Regions from separate parts of the Streptomyces sp. N35 genome, predicted to be linked through region 3. Evidence: riboswitches for the same ligand, from Rfam matches in the RefSeq annotation. Region 3 holds a riboswitch; each other region holds the start of a gene.
The links. A riboswitch is a leader RNA that binds a small molecule or an ion and turns the genes downstream of it on or off. The one in region 3 is predicted to bind cyclic di-AMP.

Region 1 (5,325 bases), on a different contig from region 3:
GCGCTCGGTCATCTCCTTCATCACGCCGTTCGCCTCGAGCGTGCCGATGGCCGAGGAGGCCTTGGGGCACGTCAGGTAGTACAGCGTCGGGAAGGGCGTGCCGTCGGGCAGCCGGGGCGCGGTCTCGACGACATCCGGCTGGCCGCACGGGCAGCGGTGCGCGATGGCCCGCAGACCGCGCGGCGGGCGGCCGAGCTGCTGCTTGAAGGCCTCGACGTCGGCGTCGGTCGGCTCGGTGCGCGGGGTGGAGGGCGGCGGGGTTTCCATGCCTGGTCTTTCCATTGAAGAGAGCGGAACAGCAAAAGAGCGGGTGGATCAGTCGTCGGCCTGGCCGGCGCGGTCCATGGTGTCGACACCGTCGAAGAGGTTCACGTACCAGGCGCGGTCGGCGGTCGCCTTGGTGTCCTTGCGGCGCTCGCGGGCGGCGGACGGGTCGACCACGGTGTAGCCGGTCTCGCCGGGGTGCACCATGTGCAGCCGCTCGCGGGCCTGGCGCTCGATATAGGCCGGGTCCTGCCAGCGGGACTTCTCGTCGCGCAGCCGCTCGGTCTCGGCGCGCTCCTCGTCGAGGAGGCGCTGCTGCTCGGCGATGTCGGCGCGCTGGGCGACGTACTGCCTTATGGGATAGGCGAGCGCCACGATCAGCGAGCAGACGACCAGCGCGAGCAGTGCCGCGCGGCCGGTGAGCCGGGAGCGACGGGCCTGGCGGCGGGTCTGGGAACGGTAGACGCGGGCGGCGGTCTGTTCACCGAGCAGCCGGATCCGGGTGGTGGTGGAGAACCGGTCCCGGTCCCTCTTCGCTCCCATGCCCTCGCCTCCCCTTACACGCGTACGTCCCCGCACACGGTACGGGACCGGGTGCGGGGACGTACGTACGACTGGCTAGAGGCCTCGGCCATCAGCCACAAACGCCGTGATCAGCCCTTGAAGCGCGGGAAGGCGCTGCGGCCGGCGTACACCGCGGCGTCGTCGAGGATCTCCTCGATACGAAGGAGCTGGTTGTACTTGGCGACGCGCTCGGAGCGGGCCGGGGCACCGGTCTTGATCTGGCCGCAGTTGGTGGCGACGGCCAGGTCGGCGATGGTGACGTCCTCGGTCTCGCCGGAGCGGTGGGACATCATGCACTTGTAGCCGTTGGACTGCGCGAGCGAGACGGCCTCGAGGGTCTCGGTGAGCGAACCGATCTGGTTCACCTTGACCAGGAGGGCGTTCGCGGAGCCCTCCTCGATGCCGCGGGCCAGGCGCTCCGGGTTGGTGACGAAGAAGTCGTCGCCGACGATCTGGACCTTCTCGCCCAGCTTGTCGGTGAGGACCTTCCAGCCCGCCCAGTCGTCCTCGAACAGCGGGTCCTCGATGGAGACCATCGGGTACGCGGAGACGAGCTCCTCGTAGTACTCGGTCATCTCCGCGGCCGAGAGGGACTTGCCCTCGAACTCGTACTTGCCGTCCTTGTAGAACTCGGAGGCGGCGACGTCGAGCGCGAGCGCGATCTGCTGGCCGGGGATGTAACCGGCCTGCTTGATGGCCTCGACGATCAGGTCGAGGGCGGCGCGGTTGGAGTCCAGGTTCGGGGCGAAGCCGCCCTCGTCGCCGAGGCCGGTGGCCAGGCCCTTGCTCTTAAGGACGGACTTCAGCGTGTGGTAGACCTCGGTGCCCCAGCGAAGGGCCTCGGAGAAGGACTCCGCGCCGATCGGGGCGATCATGAACTCCTGGATGTCGACGTTGGAGTCGGCGTGGGAGCCACCGTTGAGGATGTTCATCATCGGAACGGGCAGCAGGTGCGCGTTCGGGCCGCCGAGGTAGCGGAACAGCGGAAGGTCGCTGGCCTCGGAGGCGGCGTGGGCGACGGCGAGCGAGACGCCGAGGATGGCGTTGGCGCCGAGGGAGCCCTTGTTGTCGGTGGCGTCCAGGTCGATCATGGCCTGGTCGATGAGGCGCTGCTCGGTGGCGTCGTAGCCGACGAGCTCCGGGCCGAGCTGCTCGATGACGGCCAGAACGGCCTTCTCGACACCCTTGCCCTGGTAGCGGTTGGCGTCTCCGTCACGGAGCTCCACAGCCTCGAACGCACCGGTGGAGGCACCGGACGGAACGGCAGCACGCCCGGTGCTGCCATCGTCGAGGCCAACCTCGACCTCGACCGTGGGGTTGCCTCGGGAGTCCAGGATTTCCCGGGCTACGACGACGTCGATGGACGGCACGAGCATCTCCTTCTGGGATGTGACGCTAGAAGTGCAGGGTCGCTTTGGCCTTGCGACAAGAGCCTAACCGGCTCTGAGGCTTCGGCCAGCCGACCGCCCGTCCCCTGGGACGAAAAGAGGCCCGAAGGCCCGTAATACGGGGCAGAAGGGCCTCTGACCGGACACCTTTATTACCGGCCGGTACGGAACGGGCCGGGCATATCGGGCAGGAGCGCAAGACCCCGGCCCGGCGGGGCGGGGGGGCCGGCGCGGGGGGGGGGGAGCGTGGGGGGAATCGCCGGGGGTGGCCGGCTCGGGTGGAGCCAGCGTGGCTCGGCTCAGGTGGAGCCGGCCTGGCTCAGCTCGGCTCAGCTCAGGTGGAGCTGCTGGCCCGGGAAGATGAAGTCCGCGTCGTCGACGATGTCGTCGTTCAGCTTGAAGAGCTTCTCCCAGCCGCCCTTGACGTCATGCGCCTCGGCGATCTTCGAGAGGGTGTCGCCGGACTTCACCTTGTACTCGCCGTCACCCTTCTCGACCTTCTTGCCGGTCGGGGTCTCGACGGTGCGCTGCGAGCGGTCGGCCTTCGGAGCGGACTCGCGCTGCGGCGCGGACTCCTGCTTCGGGGCCTGCTGCTGCGGAGCGGACTCCTGCGCGGCGCCGGCGCCGTTCGAGGCGTTGGACAGGCCCACGCCACAGCTCGGCCAGGCACCCTTGCCCTGGCCCGCGAGGACCTTCTCGCCGATGGCTATCTGCTGCGCCTTGGTGGCCTGGTCGGCGGTGGGCGCGTAGGCCGTGCCGCCGTAGCCGGACCAGGTGGAGGCCGAGAACTGCAGGCCGCCGTAGTAGCCGTTGCCGGTGTTGATCGACCAGTTGCCGCCCGACTCGCACTGGGCGACCTGGTCCCACTCGGAGGTGGTCGCGGCGGAGGCGGAGCCGGCGGTCATCAGCGGCGCGGCGATCGCGGTGCCGGCGACACCGGCCAGCGTGACGGCGCGGACGGCCTTCTCGCTCTTGGTCAGACGACGGTGCTTGCCAGTGCCCTTGCCCGAAAACAGCATGGAGTTTCCCCTCACCGACGCCTGCGAGGTGAGCTGTCGGGTTCGGGTGCAGTGAGTACCCGGTGTCCGAAATGAACGTGTATCCACGTATCGATATCGGACACTTCACCCCAAGCCGGGTTGGCGGTCTCTCAACCACCGCCCACGGCGCAAACCTTGGGTCCCCCGCTCCTGCCTACGGCGCATGACGCGACGACTGTTCCCGTACGTCCGCCGGCAGGATTCGGCGTGCGGTCGTCGGGGCTCACCAATGGCGAGCGGTCACGACCGTAAACGGGCAAACGCTCGAATTTCAAAGAGAATCGGGGGCGGTGAGACCCATCTCTCACTTCCCCCGAAGCTCCTTTATTACGGACATTCGCTGCCGAACTCGCCCATGTCCCTACCCCTGTTATCGCGTCAGTTCTGACCGAGCGCCAGGTCCTGGCCAGGCACGATGAGGTTCGGGTCGTCGCCGATGACCAGGCGGTTGCCGGCGTAAAGGGAAGTCCAGCCGCCCTCGACCTGCTGGTCGTCCGCGATGCCCCAAAGGCTGTCGCCGGGCCGCACGGTGTACGCGCCGTCCGCGGCGCCCGCGTCGCGCGCCTCGTCGTCACGCGAGGCATGCCGGCCGGAGGAGCCACGGTCGGCGTCGGCGGTGTCGTCGGGGGCGCGGTCGCCGCGGTGGCGGCCGGAGGAGTCGTCGGGCGAAGTGGCGGAATCGCCGCCGGAGTTGTCGGATTCGTCACTTCCGGCGGTGCCGCCGCCCTCCGTGCCGCCCGGAGTGGGCAGGTCGTCCGGAATGCCGGAATCGTCCGAGGGGGATGAGGGGGATACGGAGGAGCCGCCGAGGTTCCAGTCGCTCTCGCCGAACAGCGGGAGGTCACCGAGGCCGGGAGTGGCCGAGGCGGAAGGGTCACCAGTCGCCGAGGCGGAGGGGGCCGAGGGGTCCGAGGGGTCCGCAGTGGCCGAGGCGGAAGGGTCCGGCGATGCGGTCGATCCGTCCGCGTCCGACGTCGCGCCGCCGTCCGCCTTCTCGGACTTGTCCGTCTTGCCGGACTCGCCCTTGCCGTCCTGGGTCTTGTCCCGCTCGCTCTCCGGCGTGGCGCTCGGCGATGCCGTCACGAGCCCGGCGATCGGCGCGCACGTGGCCCAGGCCTGCGGGCCCTGCGCCGCGACGACCTTCTCGGCCACGGCTATCTGCTCGCCGCGGCTGGCCAGATCGGCGGTCGGCGCATAGTCGAGCCCGCCGAACTCCTCCCAGGTCGTTTGGTCGAACTGCAGCCCGCCGTAGTACCCGTTGCCGAAGTTCGCACTCCACACGCCGCCGCTCTCGCACTCGGCGAGGCGGTCCCAGCTGGAGCCGTCGGCCGCGCTCGCGCCCGTCGCGCCGAACAGCGGCAGGGCGAGCGCTGAGCCGGTGACGCCGGCTGCGACGACCAGGCCGGGGACCTGGCGGGGTCGACGGTGACGACCGTTCCCGGAAAGCATGTGAACGCCTTTCGCGTGACTGCACTGCTGAGGGACCACGGGGAACTCGGGCCCGTACATACGTCAGGTCCTGGGTCCCCAGTGGCAGCTGAGCTAAGCGGTGAACGTAGCCGCATTCGAACGTCAGTCACAAGTCGATGCAGCGCAGATCACGTGAAAGTCACAGTTTTGACGAGGCGTCAGTTACTGGACGTCGTCAGCGTGTTACGAGGCAGGGCGTTCTGGGGTGAACTCGACCGGTAGCGCCCGCAATCCGCGCATGATGAGCCCCCCACGCCACCGCAAATCGCCCTCTTCTCCCGCAAGCCGGAGATCCGGCAGACGCGTGAGCAAGGTGGCGAGCGCCGCCTGTCCTTCCAGTCGGGCGAGCGGCGCGCCGAGGCAGTAGTGGATGCCGTGCCCGTAGCCGAGGTGCTGGTTGTCGCGGCGGGAGAGGTCGAGGGTGTCCGGCTGCTCGAAGCGCTCGGGGTCCCGGTCGGCGGCGGCGAGGACGACGAGGACCGGGTCGCCGACGGCGATCCCCTGGCCGCCGATGGTCAGGTCCTGGGTGGCGAAACGCCAGGTCGCGAGCTCCACCGGCCCGTCGTAGCGCAGGAGTTCCTCGACTCCCGTCTCCAGGA
Region 2 (5,325 bases), on a different contig from region 3:
GCCCGCCCCGTTGCCCGCCGACCGGCACGACCATCGCGACGGAGGCCGTGGGCGGTTCGGGGCGCGCCGTCGGCGGGACCGCACCACGCACAAGCAGGCCCGCTGAACCGGGCCGCGCCGAAGGGACCGTGAGGGGAGGCCGGATGGCCGACGTGTATCTGCGCAGGCTCAGCCGATGGCAGGCCGAACAGCAGAGAGAGGCCGTCGCCGATGTGTACGTCACGGCGTACCGCGGCGCCGCCGGGGCCGAGTACCGGGACCGGGCAGGCTTTCTGCGCCGCTTCGCACGGCATGTGCAGCGCGAGGGATTCGACATGGCGGTCGCCGACGCGACCGGCCTGGCCGGCTGCGCCTACGGATACCGCCTTGACCGTGACGGGGCCTGGTGGGCCGACTTCCCCGTCGAGGTGACGCCGCAGGCGGAGCAACTCACCGCGTCCGGGCGGGTGTTCGTGCTCACCGAGCTGATGGTGCTGCCCGCGCAGCGCCGGCGCGGTGTGGCGACCCGGCTCACGGACCTGCTGCTCTCGCGCCTGGGCACGGACCTGGTGGTGGCGGGCGTCGACGGGGACAGGGCCGGGACGAGGGAACTGCTCCGCGCGTGGGGCTGGAAGGAACTGCCCGCCCCCACCGGTCGGAGCTCGCCGTCCCCGGGCCGTGAGGTGTGGGCGCGCTGGCCGGTGCGGTGAGGTGAGCGCTCCCTTGCGGTGACGTACCGGCGAGGCGCAGGCAGGGGCCCGGACGCGCGGTGCGGGGGCCTGGACGCACGGGGGAGGGATCGGACGCACGGGGCAGGGATCGGACGCACGGGGCAGAGTCCGGACGCACGAAGGCCCGGCGCGTTTTCACGTGCCGGGCCTTCGTCCTGAGTAGCGGGGACAGGATTTGAACCTGCGACCTCTGGGTTATGAGCCCAGCGAGCTACCGAGCTGCTCCACCCCGCGTCGGTAAACACAACTGTACGCCATCCGCGGGACACCTCGCGCCACGGTTTTCCGCGAGGCCGGAAATCCTGGACCCGGCGGCGCCTCCGTGACCAGGCGGGCGGCACCCGCGGTCACCTGATCGGCCCGCACGGATTCGCCGCCCGACCCGCCTGCGGGAACCCTGGTGAGGTGCGCGGCGGTGGCCCGCGGCTGCCGGGAGCGACGAAGAGGAGCTCCCGGAAACCCCGGGACACGTCACACCGGGTCGGACGGTGGCAGGAGACAGGCCGGTGGGGAAGCGAGGACGACGGCACACGGCCAAGGACGCGGACGCGTACGAGGCCCGCCCCGGGATCACCCGCACCCGCGCCTTCGTCAGGACCCTGCCGCTGCTGCTCATCGGCGGTGGACTGCTGCTCACGTTCGTGACGCCGCCCAAGTTCACCGGGGCTCCGCTCTTCTCCGCCGCGCCGCTGATCGCCGCACCGTTCTTCTCGCTGGCCAATACCCTCCTGACGGGCTTCATCGCGGTCGGTGCGCTCACCGGGCTGCACCTTTACAACGGGACCGCGGGCAAGACCGAGTCCCTCACCGAGATCGTGACGGTGGTCACCGTCGCCGTGCTCGCGGTGCTGATCAACCGGGTCGTCACCCGTAGCAGCGAGCAGCTGGCCTCCGCCCGCAGTATCGCCGTGGCCGCCCAGCGGGCCGTACTGCCGGAGCCGGCTGCCCGGATCGGGGGTCTCGAGGTCGCGGCGCGGTACGAGGCGGCGCAGGCGGACGCGTTCATCGGCGGTGACCTGTACGCGGTGCAGGACACCCCGCACGGGGTGCGGCTGATCGTGGGGGACGTACGGGGCAAGGGCCTGGGGGCGGTGGAGGCCGTGGCCGTCGTCATCGGCGCCTTCCGTGAGGCCTCCGAGCAGGAGGCCTCACTGGAAGCGGTCGCGCTCCGCCTGGAGCGGGCGCTGGCCCGCGAGGGGACCCGGCGGGACGGGCTCGACGCGGTGGAGGGGTTCACGACCGCGGTGCTCGCGGAGATCTCGCACGAACACGGCGCCGTACGGCTCATCAACCGCGGGCATCCGGAACCGCTGCTCCTGCACCCGGACGGAAGGCTGCAGATCCTCGCGCCCGAGCAGGCCGCGCTGCCGCTGGGGATGAGCGATCTGGCGTCCTGGCCGGACCGCGGGGTGACGGCCGAGCTGCCGGCGGGGGCGATGCTGCTGTTCTACACGGACGGCCTGAGCGAGGCGCGCAGCGCCGAGGGGGTCTTCTACGATCCGGCGGCGCGGCTCGAAGGGCGGATGTTCCCCGGGCCCGACTCCCTGCTCTCCGCGCTCGTCGAGGAGGTGCGCGAGCACACCGGCGGCGGAGCGCCCGACGACATGGCGCTGCTCGCGATCGCGCGGCCGGCCGCGCGGGCCGTGATGTCACCGAAGGTGACCGAGGGGCAGCCCTCCGCATAACAATTGATGCACCGTCAGAATTCTGATGACAGTGACTTGTCTCAACTTCCTTGGCGACTCGTCCGATTCCGACCCCTCGTGTCCCCTAAGTCCAGGCCAAAGCAGCTAACGATCTGTCGGAACGGCTTGGAATCCCGGGCCCCCGTCTATTAACGTTCGATAACGCAGCGCGGTCGTCCCAGCCGTCACAAGAGATGGCTCCGTGCGCACACGCTTAATCCCGCAAGGGAGCCGGGGAACCACTTTTTGGGGTGAATCGGGCATGCGGCACCTTCTTCGAAGGCGTCAACGCCCGTAGGAAACCTTCCTGTTCCGAACCCGTCAGCTAACCCGGTAGGCGAGAAGGAAGGAAAGGAGTCTGCCCTCGTGGCGACCCCCGCAGGCCGTGGTACCACCGCCGATCCGTATTTCGCGGACGGCACCCAGGAGTTCAGGTTCGATGACGAGCCCTGGGAGGAGTGGAACCCGACCGAGGAGTCCATACGTCCCGTCCGGGGCAAGCACCGAGCCGCCAAGCAGCGCGGCGGACTTGCCCGCAGCCCCCCCGTTCTCGGCGTCGGTGCCATACCCGCCGTCGGCGCGGGCGGCATAGCCACCGCTAAGGACAAGCCGCCGGTCCCGATCTCCATGCCGGACCTCGGCGAGCAGGCCAAGAAGATTCCCGTCGTCGGCTCCCTGATATCCGACGACTCCGACTCCGGTGCCGACGGGCAGTCCGGTGTCGCGCAGGCCACCGCGGCCACGCTGCCCGTGGCCGCCACCAGCTCCAGCGAGCAGTCCACCGCCGACGCGGGCGAGGCCCTGCGGGCCCGGATCCTGGAGCAGGCGCAGAACCAGGAGGACGAGGCGGACGCCGCCGCTCAGGCCGCTGCCGAGCAGGCCGCCGCCGAACTGGCCGCGAAGGCCGCCGCCGAGAAGCAGGACGCCGCCGAGAAGGCCGAGGCGGAGGCCAAGCGCAAGGCGGAGGAAGAGGCCAAGCGCAAGGCCGAGGCGGAGCGCCTGGCCAAGCTGGCCAAGAGCTACTCGCTCCCCACCACCTCGTACACGATCACTTCGACGTTCGGGCAGGCCGGTTCCATGTGGTCCTCCGGGTCGCACACGGGTCTGGACTTCGCTGCTCCCACAGGTACCCCCATCAAGTCCGTCCACACCGGCACCGTCAAGGAGGCCGGCTGGTCCGGCTCGTACGGCTACCGCACCGTGGTCGAGCTCGCGGACGGTACGGAGATCGCGTACAACCACCAGTCGTCGATCGGCGTCAGCGTCGGCCAGAAGGTCACGACCGGCGATGTCATCGGCCGCGTGGGCTCCACCGGCAACTCCACCGGACCGCATCTGCACCTCGAGGTCGAGACTTCGGGCGGCAGCCTGATCGACCCGATGGCCTGGCTGCAGAGCAAGGGCCTCAACCCCTGATTTCCGTACGGAACTTGTGAGCGCCGTAGGGGTACGGCGTACCTGAACCCCGGCAGTCCTGACGGCAACCCCCCGACGTCAGGGCTGCCGGTTTTGGGGTTCCATGGGTGATTTGCGCGCGTTTCATGGGTGCTTCACGGGGCTTCACGGGGCTTCGCGGGCAAGGAATAGCGGCTTCCCGTGCGGGTGTTGATCACTTCATGACCTCCTTGCGCCCCCTCGGCTCCTCCGACCTCGAAGTCCATCCGCTCTGCCTCGGCGGCAACGTCTTCGGCTGGACCGCCGACGAGACCCGGACCTTCGCCGTACTCGACGCGTACAGCGCGGGCGGCGGCAACTTCATCGACACCGCCGACTCCTACTCGGCCTGGGCCCCCGGCAACCAGGGCGGCGAGTCCGAGACCCTGATCGGCAAGTGGCTGGCCGCGCGCGGCAACCGTTCCGATGTCGTCATCGCCACCAAGGTCGGCGCGCACCCCGCGTACAAGGGCCTCTCGGCGGCCACCATCAAGGCCGCCGCAGAGGAGTCGCTGCGCCGGCTCGGGACCGACTACATCGACCTGTACTACACGCACTTCGACGATGAAGGCGTGCCGGTCGAGGAGATCGTCACCGCGCTCGACGCGCTGGTGCGCGAGGGCAAGGTGCGGGCCGTGGCCACCTCGAACCTCACCGCCGAACGCCTCCGGGAATCACTGGAGTTCGCCGAGCGTGAGGGCCTTGCCCGGTATGTGGCGCTTCAGCCGCACTACAACCTTGTTTCACGTGAAACGTACGAGGGTTCGAAGCAGGAGCTCGCCTCGCAGTGGGGTCTGGCCGCCGTGCCGTACTACGCGCTGGCCTCCGGCTTCCTCACCGGCAAGTACCGCCCCGGCGCCGAGGTCGACAGTCCGCGCGCGGGCGGTGCGGCCAAGCACCTGGAGACCGAGCGCGGCCGGCGGGTGCTCGATGCCCTCGACGCCGTGGCGAAGGCGCACGACGCCGAACTCGCCACGGTGGCGCTCGCCTGGCTCGCGGCCCAGCCGACGGTGGTCGCGCCGATCGCCTCGGCGCGCACCGTGGAGCAGCTGCCGGCGCTGCTCGCGGTGGGGGAGCTGACGCTCACGGACGAGGAGCTGCGACTCCTGACGGCGGCTTCCGCCTAGCAGTCCGGTCTCTGCCGTGTACGCGCGCCGCCCGCTCAGCCCGCGGGCGGCGCGTACGGGTCGGGGGCCGCGTACGGGCCGCCGAGGGGCTGCTGCGGGTGTGGGTAGCCGTACCCCGGCTGGCTCGGGATGTACGGGATGTAGGGAATCTGCGGGCCGGGCACCGTCATCGGCCCGTATGGGTTCGCGTACGGGGCGTACTGCCGCGGGAACGCCGGCGCCGTCATCCGTGCCGCATGGTCGAGAGCGGGGCGCGAGGGTCCCCGACGGGACCAGAGCGCCTGCAGCAACTCCCTTTCCCGGGCGACGAAATCGGCGCCCGCACGGCCGCTGCGGCCCCGGTGGCGCAGGAACGCCAGGGCCGTGGCG
Region 3 (5,325 bases):
CGCCAGGTTCTGCCGTGCAGTCCGGCGGTGTGCGCGGCGCCCACCGCCAGGGTCAGATCGTCGCGTTCGGCGGCGTACCAGGCCATGGCGTCCTCGCGGCCGCGGAACTCCCGTATGGCCGAGGGCTGTTGGAAGTCGGCGGGCAGATCGAAGCACGGCTCGTCGCCAGGTTCGGCGGCGTCCGCCGCGGCCAGGGCGGTGGCCACGGTGTGGTCGAGCCCCCGCAGCAGCGCCTCCGGTCCGGCGTCCAGGCCGCGCGCGTACAGCCGTACGAGATCGTGCAGCGTCCACCGGCCCGGCGCCGTGCGGATGACGAGGTGGGCCGCGGCGAGCCGGTCGAGGGCGGCCTCCGCCGCGTCCGGGTCCGTACCCGCGAGGGCGGCGGCGGTGTAGCGGTCGAAATGGGTGCCGGGGTGCCTGCCGATGTGGGCGAAGTGGTGCGCGGCGGCCGCGGGAAGCCGGCTCGCGGTGAGCCGCAGGGCGGCGCGCACGCCCGTGTCCTCCACGTCCAGGAGGCTCAACCTGCGGGAGGCGTCGGACAGTTCGGCGCTCATCTCGCTCAGCGACCAGTCCGGCTGGTCCGCGAGGCGGGCGGCGGCGACCCGCAGGGCGAGCGGCAGACCGCCGCAGAGTTCGGCGAGGCGGCGCGCGGCCACCGCCTCCGCGAGGACCCGCTCCTTGCCGAGCACGGCGGCGAGCAGCGCGGTGCCGTCGTCCGGGCCGAGGACGTCGACGGGCACGGGCCGGGCGGCGTCGGAGGCGATCAGACCGCGCAGCCGGTAGCGGCTGGTGACGACGGTGACGCAGTCGGTGCCGCCCGGCAGCAGCTCTCTGACCTGGGCGGAACCGTGCGCGTTGTCCAGTACGACGAGAAGCCGGCGGTCGGCGGCAAGGGAACGGAACAGCGCGGACGCGCCCTCGGCCGACTCGGGGATCCGGTGCGGCGCGACCCCGAGCGCGAGCAGGAATTCACGCAGCACGTCGATACGGGGCACGGTGCCGGTGTCGCTGAAGCCGCGCAGGTCGGCGTAGAGCAGTCCGCCGGGGAACGCGGCGCGGTTGCGGTGCGCCCAGTGCACCACGAGGGCCGTCTTGCCCACGCCCGCGGGCCCGGTGACCAGGCACACGGGGGCCTCCCCCGCGGCGGCGCGGGACAGGGCGGTGAGTTCGGCGGCCCGGCCGTGGAAGCCGCGCGGCATGCGGGGCAGGAGGTCGATGGTGTCGGCGAGGGGGGTGGGAGACGGCGGCTCGGGAGCGTGCGGCTCAGCAGCGTGCGGTCCGGGATAGTACGGCTCGGGAGCGTGCGGTCCGGGAGAGCGCGGCTCGGGAGCGAGCGGTCCGGGAGAGTGGAGTTCGGGAGAGTGCGGCTCCGGTTGCAGGGGCGCCATGGGTGTCATCGACGGCGAGGAGGGTTCCGCCGCGATGCCCGTGCCGCCGCGCGCACCTCCCGCCCCGCCCAGCTCCTCCCCCCGCAGCGCCACCGCATACGCGTCCGCCAGCTCGTGCCCCGGATCTACGCCCAGCTCATCGGCGAGCAGCCGCCGCGTGCGGTGGAACCGGTCCAGCGCTTCCGAACGGCGGCCCGCCCGCTGCAGGGCCGTCATCAGCGCGGCCGCCAGCGATTCGCGCAGCGGATGAACGTCCGCCTCCACGCGCAGTACGGCCGCGGCCCGCGCGTGCTCGCCGAGCCGTGTGTACTCGGCGGCCAGCAGTTCCACGGTGGCGAGCCGCAGTTCCTCCAGCGCGTGCGCGGCGGCCTGCAGCGGCGGGCTCGGGTGCGCTCCGGTCAGGGCGGGACCCTGCCACAGCGAGAGGGCCTCCTGGTACATCGCGACGGCGTCGGCCGGCGTCCGCTGACCGCGGGCCAGCGCCACCAGTTCCTCGAAGCGGTGGGCGTCCAGGAGGCTCTCCGGCATGCGCAGCACGTACGCCGTGCCCTGGGTGAGCAGTTCGACGCCGTACACGTCCGCTTCCACCCCTGCGAACAGGGCCCGCAGCCGCGACACATGGCCCTGGATCACGCTCCGGGCCCGCGTCGGCGGCTCGTGGTCCCACAGCGCGGCCGTCAACTGGTCCACGGGAACGGGGTGGTTGGGCCGCAGCAGCAGCGCGGCGAGCAGGCTGCGCCGCTTGGCGGGGCCGAGTGGCAGTTCACCGGTCTCGGTGGCGACGGAAACCGCTCCGAGCAGCCGGAACTCCACTTACGCAACTCCTTGTGGGGAAAGCGTCAGATTACCGGAGGGTTTGCAGGAGGAATCGCTGGAGGAGCCGGGGAGGAGCGGGAAGGAGTCGGGGAGGAGCCGGGGAGGGGCCGGGGAGGGGCCGGGGAGGGGAGGCGTCGGAGGTCAAGGCGCCTCGGTAAAACTCCTGTTGTGGTGACAAGCGAAGACATAGGGGACGGGGGCGTCGGCGCCGAGTCGCCAAGGTCACGAAAATGTATCGGGCATATCGCACATCAACCTTCACAGCAGCCACACGAGTTGGCTAGCGTGCTTCCGGGCCGCTCGTACCCCCGCCGGCGACCATCGCCGGGACCGCGTGGCCTGCGCTGAGTCCGGGGCGTCGTCAAGGCGATCCGGAGCCGGGGACCCACCCAACACCTGGGGTGAATCGGGACGCCCCCAACGTCCCGTAGGGCAGACCTTCCATACCGCCCGAACCCGACAGCTAACCCGGTAGGCGCCAACTGGAAGGAGCGCCGGTCTTGGCGTCGCACCGCAAGCCGCGGACCAGTCGAATACGTACCTCGCATGCCGTCGGGATCACCTCGGCCGCGCTGACCTCCGTGGCGCTGCTGGCGCAGACCGCGAACGCCGCGCCCGCCGAGCCCGACAAGCCCTCCCTCGAGGAGGTGCAGAAGAAAGTCGACGATCTCTACCGCGAGGCCGGCTCCGCCACCCAGAAGTACAACCTGGCCAAGGAGAAGTCCGACCAGCAGCGCGACAAGCTGAACGACCTCCAGGACGAGGTCGCCCAGCGCACCGAGAAGGTGAACGATGCCCGGCGCGAGCTCGGCCAGATCGCGGCCGCGCAGTACCGCAACGGCACTTCGTCCGACACCGCCGTCCTTCTGCTGTCGGACAACCCCGACGACTACTTCGCGCAGCGCCAGCTGATGGGGCGGCTCTCCGGCCAGCAGCAGAAGGCCGTCGAGGACTTCAAGTCGCTCCAGACGCAGGCGAACGACAAGCGGGACGAGGCCACCGACTCCCTCGCGCAGCTCTCCGAGTCCGAGGGCGACCTCAAGACCAGCAAGCAGGACGTGCAGAAGAAGCTGGGCGAGGCGCGTGAGCTGCTGTCGAAGCTGACGGCGGAGGAGAAGGCGCGCCTCGCCGAGCTGGAGCGCAAGCGGGAGGCCGAGGCCAAGCGCAAGGCCGAGGAGCTGGCCCGTAAGCAGGCCGCGGAGGAAGAGGCCAAGCGCAAGGCGGCGGCCGAGCAGGCCGCCAAGGAAGAGGCCGCGCAGGAGGAGGCCGCCGAGGAGCCGGCCGATCCGCCCGCCTCCGACTCCGGTGACGCCTACGCGGCCAAGGCCGAGAAGGTGATCGCGTTCGCGCAGTCCCAGATCGGCAAGCCGTACGTATGGGGAGCGGCAGGTCCCGACTCGTACGACTGCTCCGGTCTCACGCAGAAGGCGTGGGCGCGGGCGGGGATCTCACTGCCGCGCACCACCTGGGACCAGGTGAAGGCCGGCACGACCGTGAGCGTCGACAACGCCAAGCCCGGTGACCTGGTCTTCTTCTACGACGACATCAGCCACGTGGGCATCTACATCGGCAACGGCGAGATGATCCACGCGCCGAAGCCGGGCGCCAACGTGCGGGTCGAGTCGATCTACTACATGCCGATCCACAGCGTCGTACGCCCGGCGTAGCGGGGAATCAGGTCCGGGCAGTCAGGACCGGGCAGTCAGGTCCGGGCAGCCAGGCCCCGGGGAATCAGGTCCACAGGGTCGCGATGAAGATGTTCGCGGTGGTCAGGGCACCGACCGCCGCGAACATCCCCTTGTCGACCTTCTCCTCGTCACGCTTCACGTAGACGAGACCGAGGATCACGATCAGGACGGCGAGCTTCACGCCGATCTTGATGTTGTTCACGGTCTGGTCGTCGGCCTGGTTGAGGCCGACCAGGGCCACGCCCGTGACCAGCATGGTGAGCGCGCCGTGCAGCATCGCCGGGGTGAAGCGCGCGGCGTTCTCGCCCATCGCCTTCATCTGCGTGAGGAAACCGCCGAGCAGCGAGGCGATACCGATGATGTGCAGCGCGACGAACACGTTGATGAGTACGTCCATGGCCCGGAGCCTAGAGGGTGCCCGAACGCCTCCTGTGTCCGGGTCCGTAGCACATCACCCGCTCGTGAACCGGCGCTTCGGGCGTATCGGTCAGCTCTCCGAGTCCCTCTGGCACGCAGCATCTCGAGCGCGGTCATATGCGGTCAGCATCCCGGCACACGAGACCACTTCCGCACTTTCCGTCACCACCCCGTGACGGAGAGGTTTAGCGTCCTTGCCCAGTGACCGGCTCCCCACCGCCGCCCGAGACAGGATCAGGACGGCAGTCGGTCACTACCGCCGGACGCGTAAGGAAGTGTCTGAGGTTGGCCGCGCATCGCAAGCCCAAACCGCGTTCGCTCACCGGCTCGATCACCGGCAATACGGCACGCACCGCACTGACCCTGGCTCTGGCCGGTGCCGCGTCCACGACCCTCTTCGAGGGATCAGGACAGGCGGAGCCCCGGCTCACCCCGGCCCAGGTGAAGGCGAAGGTCGACAAGCTCTACCACGAGGCGGAGGTCGCCACCGAGAAGTACAACGGGGCGCGGGAGAAGGCCCAGAAGGCCCGCGGCGCGATCAACGAGCTGCAGGACGAGGCCGCCCGCAAGAGCGACAAGCTGAACGAGGCGCGTACGGCGCTGGGTCATGCGGCGACCGAGCAGTACCGTTCCGGCGGGATCGACCCGACGATGCAGCTGGCCCTCGCGTCCGATCCGCAGGAGTTCCTCGACAGCGCCTCGCTCGCCGCGCAGACGGCCGGCCGGCAGGCTTCGGCCATCGAGGGCGTACGGGACGATCTGCGCGAGATCGAGCAGCTGCGCAGCGAGGCGGCCCGGCGGCTCGACGAACTGCGGGAGCACCAGGCGGCGTTGAAGCAGCGCAAGGCCGAGATCAACGGCAAGCTGGACAAGGCCCGTGAGCTGCTCGCCACGCTCTCCCCCGCCCAGCAGGCCTCCTACGCCGACGGCGCATCCGGGGACCGCGCGTCGCGCGAGATGCCCCGCGGCTCGCTCAAGGCCCCCAACGCCCGTGCCGCACAGGCTGTTTCCTTCGC
Region 4 (5,325 bases), on a different contig from region 3:
GTGCTGCTCGCGGCCGGTACGCCGGGCAAACGGGCGGCGCTGCCCGGGGCGCGGGTGCTGTTGCGGCAGCCCCGGTTCACCGAGCCCGTCGAGGGGCAGACCAGTGATCTGGCCATCCAGGCGGATGAACTCCTGCGCACGCGAGCCCTGTTCGAGGAGATGCTCGCGCGGCACACCGGGCGGCCCCGTGAGGAGGTGTCCGCCGACATCGAGCGGGACAAGGTCCTCGACGCGCCCGAGGCGCTCGCCTACGGGCTGGTCGACCGGATCGTGCCGAGCCGTAAGCCCCTTGCCGCCGAAGGCAGGTGAGGCTTCGATGTGGCCGCCCGAGCCGCCGCCACTGCCCGCGTTGACGCGCGCCGAGGGCGAGTTGATCGACCGCTATCTGGAAGTCGTCGATCTGCTCGGCCGGATCAACCCCGCGCGCGGGCGCGACACCTACAGCGGTCTGCGCGCCGCCCAGGCACTGGTCGCGAAGGCGGTGCAGTTGCGCGAGGCGCTGGACGCGATGCATCGCCGGGGTGAGAACGAGGTGCATGCGAAGACCCTCGCGCGGGCGCTGCGCACGCTCGACGGTGAGCGGCGCAGTCAACGGGTCTCGGTGCCGCCCGCCTCCGTGAGCTGAGGAGGCTCCTGCTTCCGTGAGTTGAGGAATGTCTGCTCGCGGGGATTGAGAGGCGTCTGCGGGCGCCATCTGCTAGGCCGATCGCGCTCCCCCTGATGGCGTAATCAGGTCGACGCCACATGTATGAGAAATGTTGCGCCAGACCTGTACGCGCGAGGCGGAATGATTCATTCCGCCGCTGGTACGAGCGTCGTCGGGGCGCCGATCTCTGCGCGTAACCGACCCTTGTCCACCCGAACAGGTCAGCCGTGAGGAGCCTCACAAACGGCCGTTTCTACTCGGAAATCGACCGTGCGGTGCGTGAAGATCCCTTCCGACGACAAGCCCCCGCCGCAGCGGCGGGGCGGTCCGGGTGGACGCTGAGTCCTGCCGCCGCCCGGATGCCAGGTCGACATCGGTGGTTCGGCAGGAGTGGAGGACCCAGGCAGTACGGGGTTTCGGGACCTGTCGCCACGACAGGATCCGGCCCCTTGGGGTGAAGTCGCCCGACCGGCGCGGCAGTCGAGCCGTGACGGAAAGGCGGCCGGGCATCTTCGTTGGCCCGAATCCGACAGGTCATCCTTCACAGGCGGCTGACGAAGGGTTGCGCATGACTGCGCGTCATCGTGTTCCGTCTCTGATCACGCGGGCCGGGAGCGCTTCGGCGCTCACGCTCGCGGTTGTCGGCGGCACCGTTCTCGTACCAGGAGCAGCAAGCGAGTCCGAGGCCGCGACAGTGGCCACCAAGGCCGTACAGATCGCCGCGTCGAAGAAGGGGTCGCCGTACAAGTACGGAGCCACAGGACCGCGCCGCTTCGACTGCTCCGGGCTGACGCTCTACTCCTACAAGCGCGCGGGCAAGAAGCTGCCGCGTACGGCAGCGGCCCAGTACAACAAGACCCGGCACATCAGGGCGAGCCAGCGCTCCTACGGCGATCTGGTCTTCTTCCACTCGGGCCGGAATGTGTACCACGTCGGCATATACGCCGGAAAGGGCCGCATCTGGCACTCCCCGAAGCCCGGTTCGAAGGTGCGCCTGGAGAAGATCTGGACCAGGAGCGTGTGGTACGGGCGAGTGCGCTGAACAGCCGCCCCGCCTGGCCGCGTTGATGAAGCGAGGTCTGCCTCCCGTCTCGGGGAGGCAGACCGTCAGGCGGCCAACGGCGCGATGAGCAGCCCGAGTCCGAGTGCCGTCAGGGCGATCCCGGTGGCGGCCTCGACGGCGCGCGCGGCCCGTGGCCGGCGCAGGAGCCGGCCGAGACGGTCGACGAGCAGCGCGACCAGCGGGAACCAGAGCAGCGCCAGGGCCACCACGATCGTCGCGAGCAGCAGGGTGCGCGGCAGCGCGGAGCCCTGGTCGGGGACGAACTGCGGCAGGATGCTCAGGAAGGTGATCGACGCCTTCGGGTTGAGGGCGTTGGTGAGGAACCCCTGACGCAGGGCCGCCGCGGCGGTGAGCCCGGGAGACGTGACCGTCTCGCCCGGGGAGTCGGTACGGGGGCGGCGCAGCGAGTTCAGCGCCTGGATGCCCAGGTAGAGCACATAGGCGGCGCCGACCAGCTGCAGGGCGCGGAAGAGCGTCGGCAGGGTCGCGAGGACCGCCGCGACACCCGCCACCGCGAGCACCGTGTGCAGCAGCAGCCCTGCGGCGATTCCGAAGGCGCAGGCGAGCCCGGCTCTGCGGGAGGCGAGAGCGCCGCGTACGACCACGGCGAAGTCCGCTCCGGGCAGGGCGACCAGGCCCGCGGCGAGCAGCGTGAAGGCGAGCAGCGTGGCATCCATGACGTTCAGCCTGCCGCTGTTCAGCCTTCAGCAGGTACTTGCAATCTTGAAGGTCTGCCTTAAGCACTGCTTTAGGCTGGCCTCATGTACGACCCCACCCGCCTGGCCGCCCTCGTCGCCGTATCGGAGGCAGGGTCCATCACCCGGGCCGCTCAGCGCCTGGGCTACACCGCGCCCGCGCTCTCCCAGCAGCTCGCCAAACTGGAACGGGAGGCGGGCGCCACACTGCTCGTACGGCATCACCGCGGAGCACGTCTGACGGCCGCCGGTGAGCTCCTGGTCGCGCGGGCGCGACGGGTCCTGGACGAACTGGACCGGGCGCGGCTCGAACTGGCGCAGCTGTCCGGCCTGTCCGGCGGACGACTGCGGATCGGGACCTTTCCCACGGCGGGGATCCATCTGCTGCCGCCTGCGCTCAGTGCGTTCCGGCGGGCGCATCCCGATGTGGAGCTGGCCGTCGCGCAGTACGAACCCCCTGCCGGGGTGGCGGCGGTGGCGGACGGCGAGGTGGACCTGGCTCTGACCCACACCTATGAGCCGGCCGATGCGGAGCCGCTGCCGCGTTCCGTACGGGCGGAGGTGCTGCTCGTCGAGGAGCTGGTCCTCGTCACCGCGCCGGGGCATGTGCTCGCGGCCGGCGCGGACCGGCTGCCGCTCGCCGAGCTCACCGGGCAGCCGCTGATCTCCATGGCGCCGGACCACCCCAGGCGGCGTGGCGTGGAGGCGGCGCTCGCGGCGGCCGGGGCGGTGCCCTCAGTGGTGATGGAGACTCCGGAGTACGCCGTCGTCTGTGCCCTGGCCAGTGCGGGGCTCGGGGTGGCGGTCGTGCCGGAGATGGTGGCGCGGATGGCATCGACTCCCGTGGGTGTACGGCGACTTGAACCCTCGACGCTCAGGCGGACCATCTCGGTGGTGTACCGCGCGGAGGAGACGGACGCGGCCGCGGGCACGCTTCGGGCGCTGCTGCGCGGGGCGTTCGGGCGGACCGGGGCGGGGTGAGTCGAGGGCAGGGCGGGTTCGCCGGACATCCTCGGTGAACGTCGAGAGTGATCCTGACGTCGAGGGCGGGGGTGGGGCCGGGGTGGGGTCGGGGCCGGGACCGGGGTGGGGTCGGGGCCGGGACCGGGGTGGGGTCGGGGCCGGGACCGGGGTGGGGTCGGGGCCGGGGTGGGGCAGGAACACTCGCGCGCGTCGTCGCGCGCGGCGGACGGCTCGCTCGCGCGGTCCCGCCGAGTCGCCCCATCACCCGCACTGGTCGATGCTCGACATGCCTGTCACCGGCGAGGCCGTGGAGAAGAGCCGCAGCGCACGCGACGGTGAGCCCGGGCAGCACCGCCTCCGTTGCGGAGCGCTAGCGCTGGTCGTGCGAGGAAAGAGGAGCGCGTGTTGACCGAGACGATGGGGGCCGTCCTGCCGGCCGCGTTGGCGGTCGCGCTCAGTCCGTTCCCGTTGATCGGCATCGTCCTGATCCTGTCCGGCACGCAGGGCCGCCGCAACGGGCTGCTGTTCGCGGTGGGATGGGTGAGCGGCCTGGCCGTCGTGTCGACGCTCGTCACGGTGCTCTTCGGCGGAGCCGACGACCCCGACAGCACCTCGTCGGCGATCGCGGACTGGGGACGGGTCCTGGCCGGCGCGACCCTCGTCGTCCTGGGGGCACGCAAGTGGTGGAGGCGCCCACGTGCCGCAGACGAAGCCGAGCCGCCGCGCTGGATGGCCTCACTCGGCGAGGCCACGGCCGCGCGGGCGTTGGTGCTGGGCGCGTTGCTGTCAGGCGCCAACCCCAAGAACCTTGTCCTTGCGGCGTCCGCCGCCGCAGCGATCGCCGAAGCCCGCGTTCATGACGCCGGCCTGGCCGCGGCCATCGGCGTGTTCGTGCTCACCCCTTCCTGCACCGTGCTCGGCGCGGTCGTCATCGATCTCGTCGGCGGACAGCGCGCCGCTTCGTTCCTGGACGGCCTCAGACAGTTCATGGTCACCAACAGCATCGTGATCACGGTGATCGTGATGCTCCTCTTGGGCGCGAGCGTCCTGGGCGACGGACTGTCCGCCCTGGCCCGCTGAATCCCCCTCTGCTTGCTGACCGGTCTGCTCCGGCCTCTGCTTGCTGACCGATCCACTCCGGCCTCTGCATGCTGACCGATCCGCTCCGGGTCGGTCAGCGGGAAGCAACAGCTCGCATCAGGCGAACGCTCCGCCCGTCGGGGCGGAGCGCGGCTTCGCTCGCGTGGCTTCGGCGTCACCGACGGGCCTGGGCACCACCGCTGGCGCGGGTCAGGACCCGTGCGCCGAAGGCCATGGCGACGAGACCCAGCGGGACGGCCAGGACCGCGCCGACCTGCCCGTTGCCCGTACCGGGGCCGCCGTCGGAGGTGGCCAGGTGCAGCACGGCGAGGAACGTTCCGGCCAGCCCCACGGCGATCGCGGAGACGGCAGCGGTCCGTACGGTGCCGAAGCGGATGCGGCCGCCGAAGCGGGACAGGGCCAGCCAGCCGAGTACCACGCCCAACAGGCCCACTCCGAGGGCCAGGTTGGCGCCGGTGCGGCCGTCACCGATGACTCCGCCGTCGGCCGCCGCGATCAGGGTCTGCGTTGCGTTCATGACTCCTCCTTCGTCTCCGGCTCGACCGCCGGGGTGGTGTGATTCGAGAGTCCCGCCAGGACCGCTCCCGGTCGTCCCGCAGACGCGGACACTTCGCGCTGCTGCCTGCGGTGCATCCGGCTACCGCGCATGTGGCAGATCCGCCGGGGATACCGCGTCCGTGGTAGCCGTCCGCTCCTTCACGGGCACGACTCGGCAGCGGGGCGCGCCGGGCTAGGGTGCGCGCATGGACACTGGACGTCTGCGTGTCCCGCCGGGTGCCAGGGACTGGCTGGTCGCCGTCGCCGTGGCGGCCCTCCTGGTGGGGACGGCCCTGGCAGGCCCCGCCCCCGAGGCAGGC

Region 1: it holds a riboswitch for cyclic di-AMP, as region 3 does, so the genes downstream of both, JAO81_RS28185 (transglycosylase family protein) here and JAO81_RS27500 (C40 family peptidase) in region 3, are expected to answer to the same signal.
Region 2: it holds a riboswitch for cyclic di-AMP, as region 3 does, so the genes downstream of both, JAO81_RS32030 (M23 family metallopeptidase) here and JAO81_RS27500 (C40 family peptidase) in region 3, are expected to answer to the same signal.
Region 4: it holds a riboswitch for cyclic di-AMP, as region 3 does, so the genes downstream of both, JAO81_RS05025 (C40 family peptidase) here and JAO81_RS27500 (C40 family peptidase) in region 3, are expected to answer to the same signal.

The regions. Positions count from the first base shown of each region.
Region 1 covers NZ_JAEIMH010000059.1:12,255-17,579, reverse strand. Annotated here, with positions in the region: gene JAO81_RS28200 (DUF501 domain-containing protein) at 1-267, opposite strand, end outside; gene JAO81_RS28195 (septum formation initiator family protein) at 316-807, opposite strand; gene eno (phosphopyruvate hydratase) at 918-2,204, opposite strand; gene JAO81_RS28185 (transglycosylase family protein) at 2,546-3,235, opposite strand; cyclic di-AMP (ydaO/yuaA leader) riboswitch at 3,239-3,428, opposite strand; gene JAO81_RS28180 (transglycosylase family protein) at 3,635-4,705, opposite strand; gene JAO81_RS28175 (cytochrome P450) at 4,910-5,325, opposite strand, start outside.
Region 2 covers NZ_JAEIMH010000076.1:9,270-14,594, reverse strand. Annotated here, with positions in the region: gene JAO81_RS32050 (hypothetical protein) at 1-106, shown strand, start outside; gene JAO81_RS32045 (hypothetical protein) at 144-689, shown strand; tRNA gene JAO81_RS32040 (tRNA-Met) at 871-944, opposite strand; gene JAO81_RS32035 (PP2C family protein-serine/threonine phosphatase) at 1,217-2,395, shown strand; cyclic di-AMP (ydaO/yuaA leader) riboswitch at 2,597-2,750, shown strand; gene JAO81_RS32030 (M23 family metallopeptidase) at 2,762-3,811, shown strand; gene JAO81_RS32025 (aldo/keto reductase) at 4,012-4,956, shown strand; gene JAO81_RS32020 (PrsW family intramembrane metalloprotease) at 4,992-5,325, opposite strand, start outside.
Region 3 covers NZ_JAEIMH010000056.1:38,948-44,272, reverse strand. Annotated here, with positions in the region: gene JAO81_RS27505 (AfsR/SARP family transcriptional regulator) at 1-2,201, opposite strand, end outside; cyclic di-AMP (ydaO/yuaA leader) riboswitch at 2,537-2,698, shown strand; gene JAO81_RS27500 (C40 family peptidase) at 2,705-3,871, shown strand; gene JAO81_RS27495 (hypothetical protein) at 3,936-4,289, opposite strand; gene JAO81_RS27490 (C40 family peptidase) at 4,595-5,325, shown strand, end outside.
Region 4 covers NZ_JAEIMH010000006.1:87,366-92,690, forward strand. Annotated here, with positions in the region: gene JAO81_RS05015 (ATP-dependent Clp protease proteolytic subunit) at 1-309, shown strand, start outside; gene JAO81_RS05020 (hypothetical protein) at 317-625, shown strand; cyclic di-AMP (ydaO/yuaA leader) riboswitch at 1,011-1,211, shown strand; gene JAO81_RS05025 (C40 family peptidase) at 1,215-1,688, shown strand; gene JAO81_RS05030 (LysE family translocator) at 1,754-2,386, opposite strand; gene JAO81_RS05035 (LysR family transcriptional regulator) at 2,471-3,385, shown strand; gene JAO81_RS05040 (GAP family protein) at 3,773-4,447, shown strand; gene JAO81_RS05045 (DUF6223 family protein) at 4,623-4,985, opposite strand; gene JAO81_RS05050 (sensor histidine kinase) at 5,212-5,325, shown strand, end outside.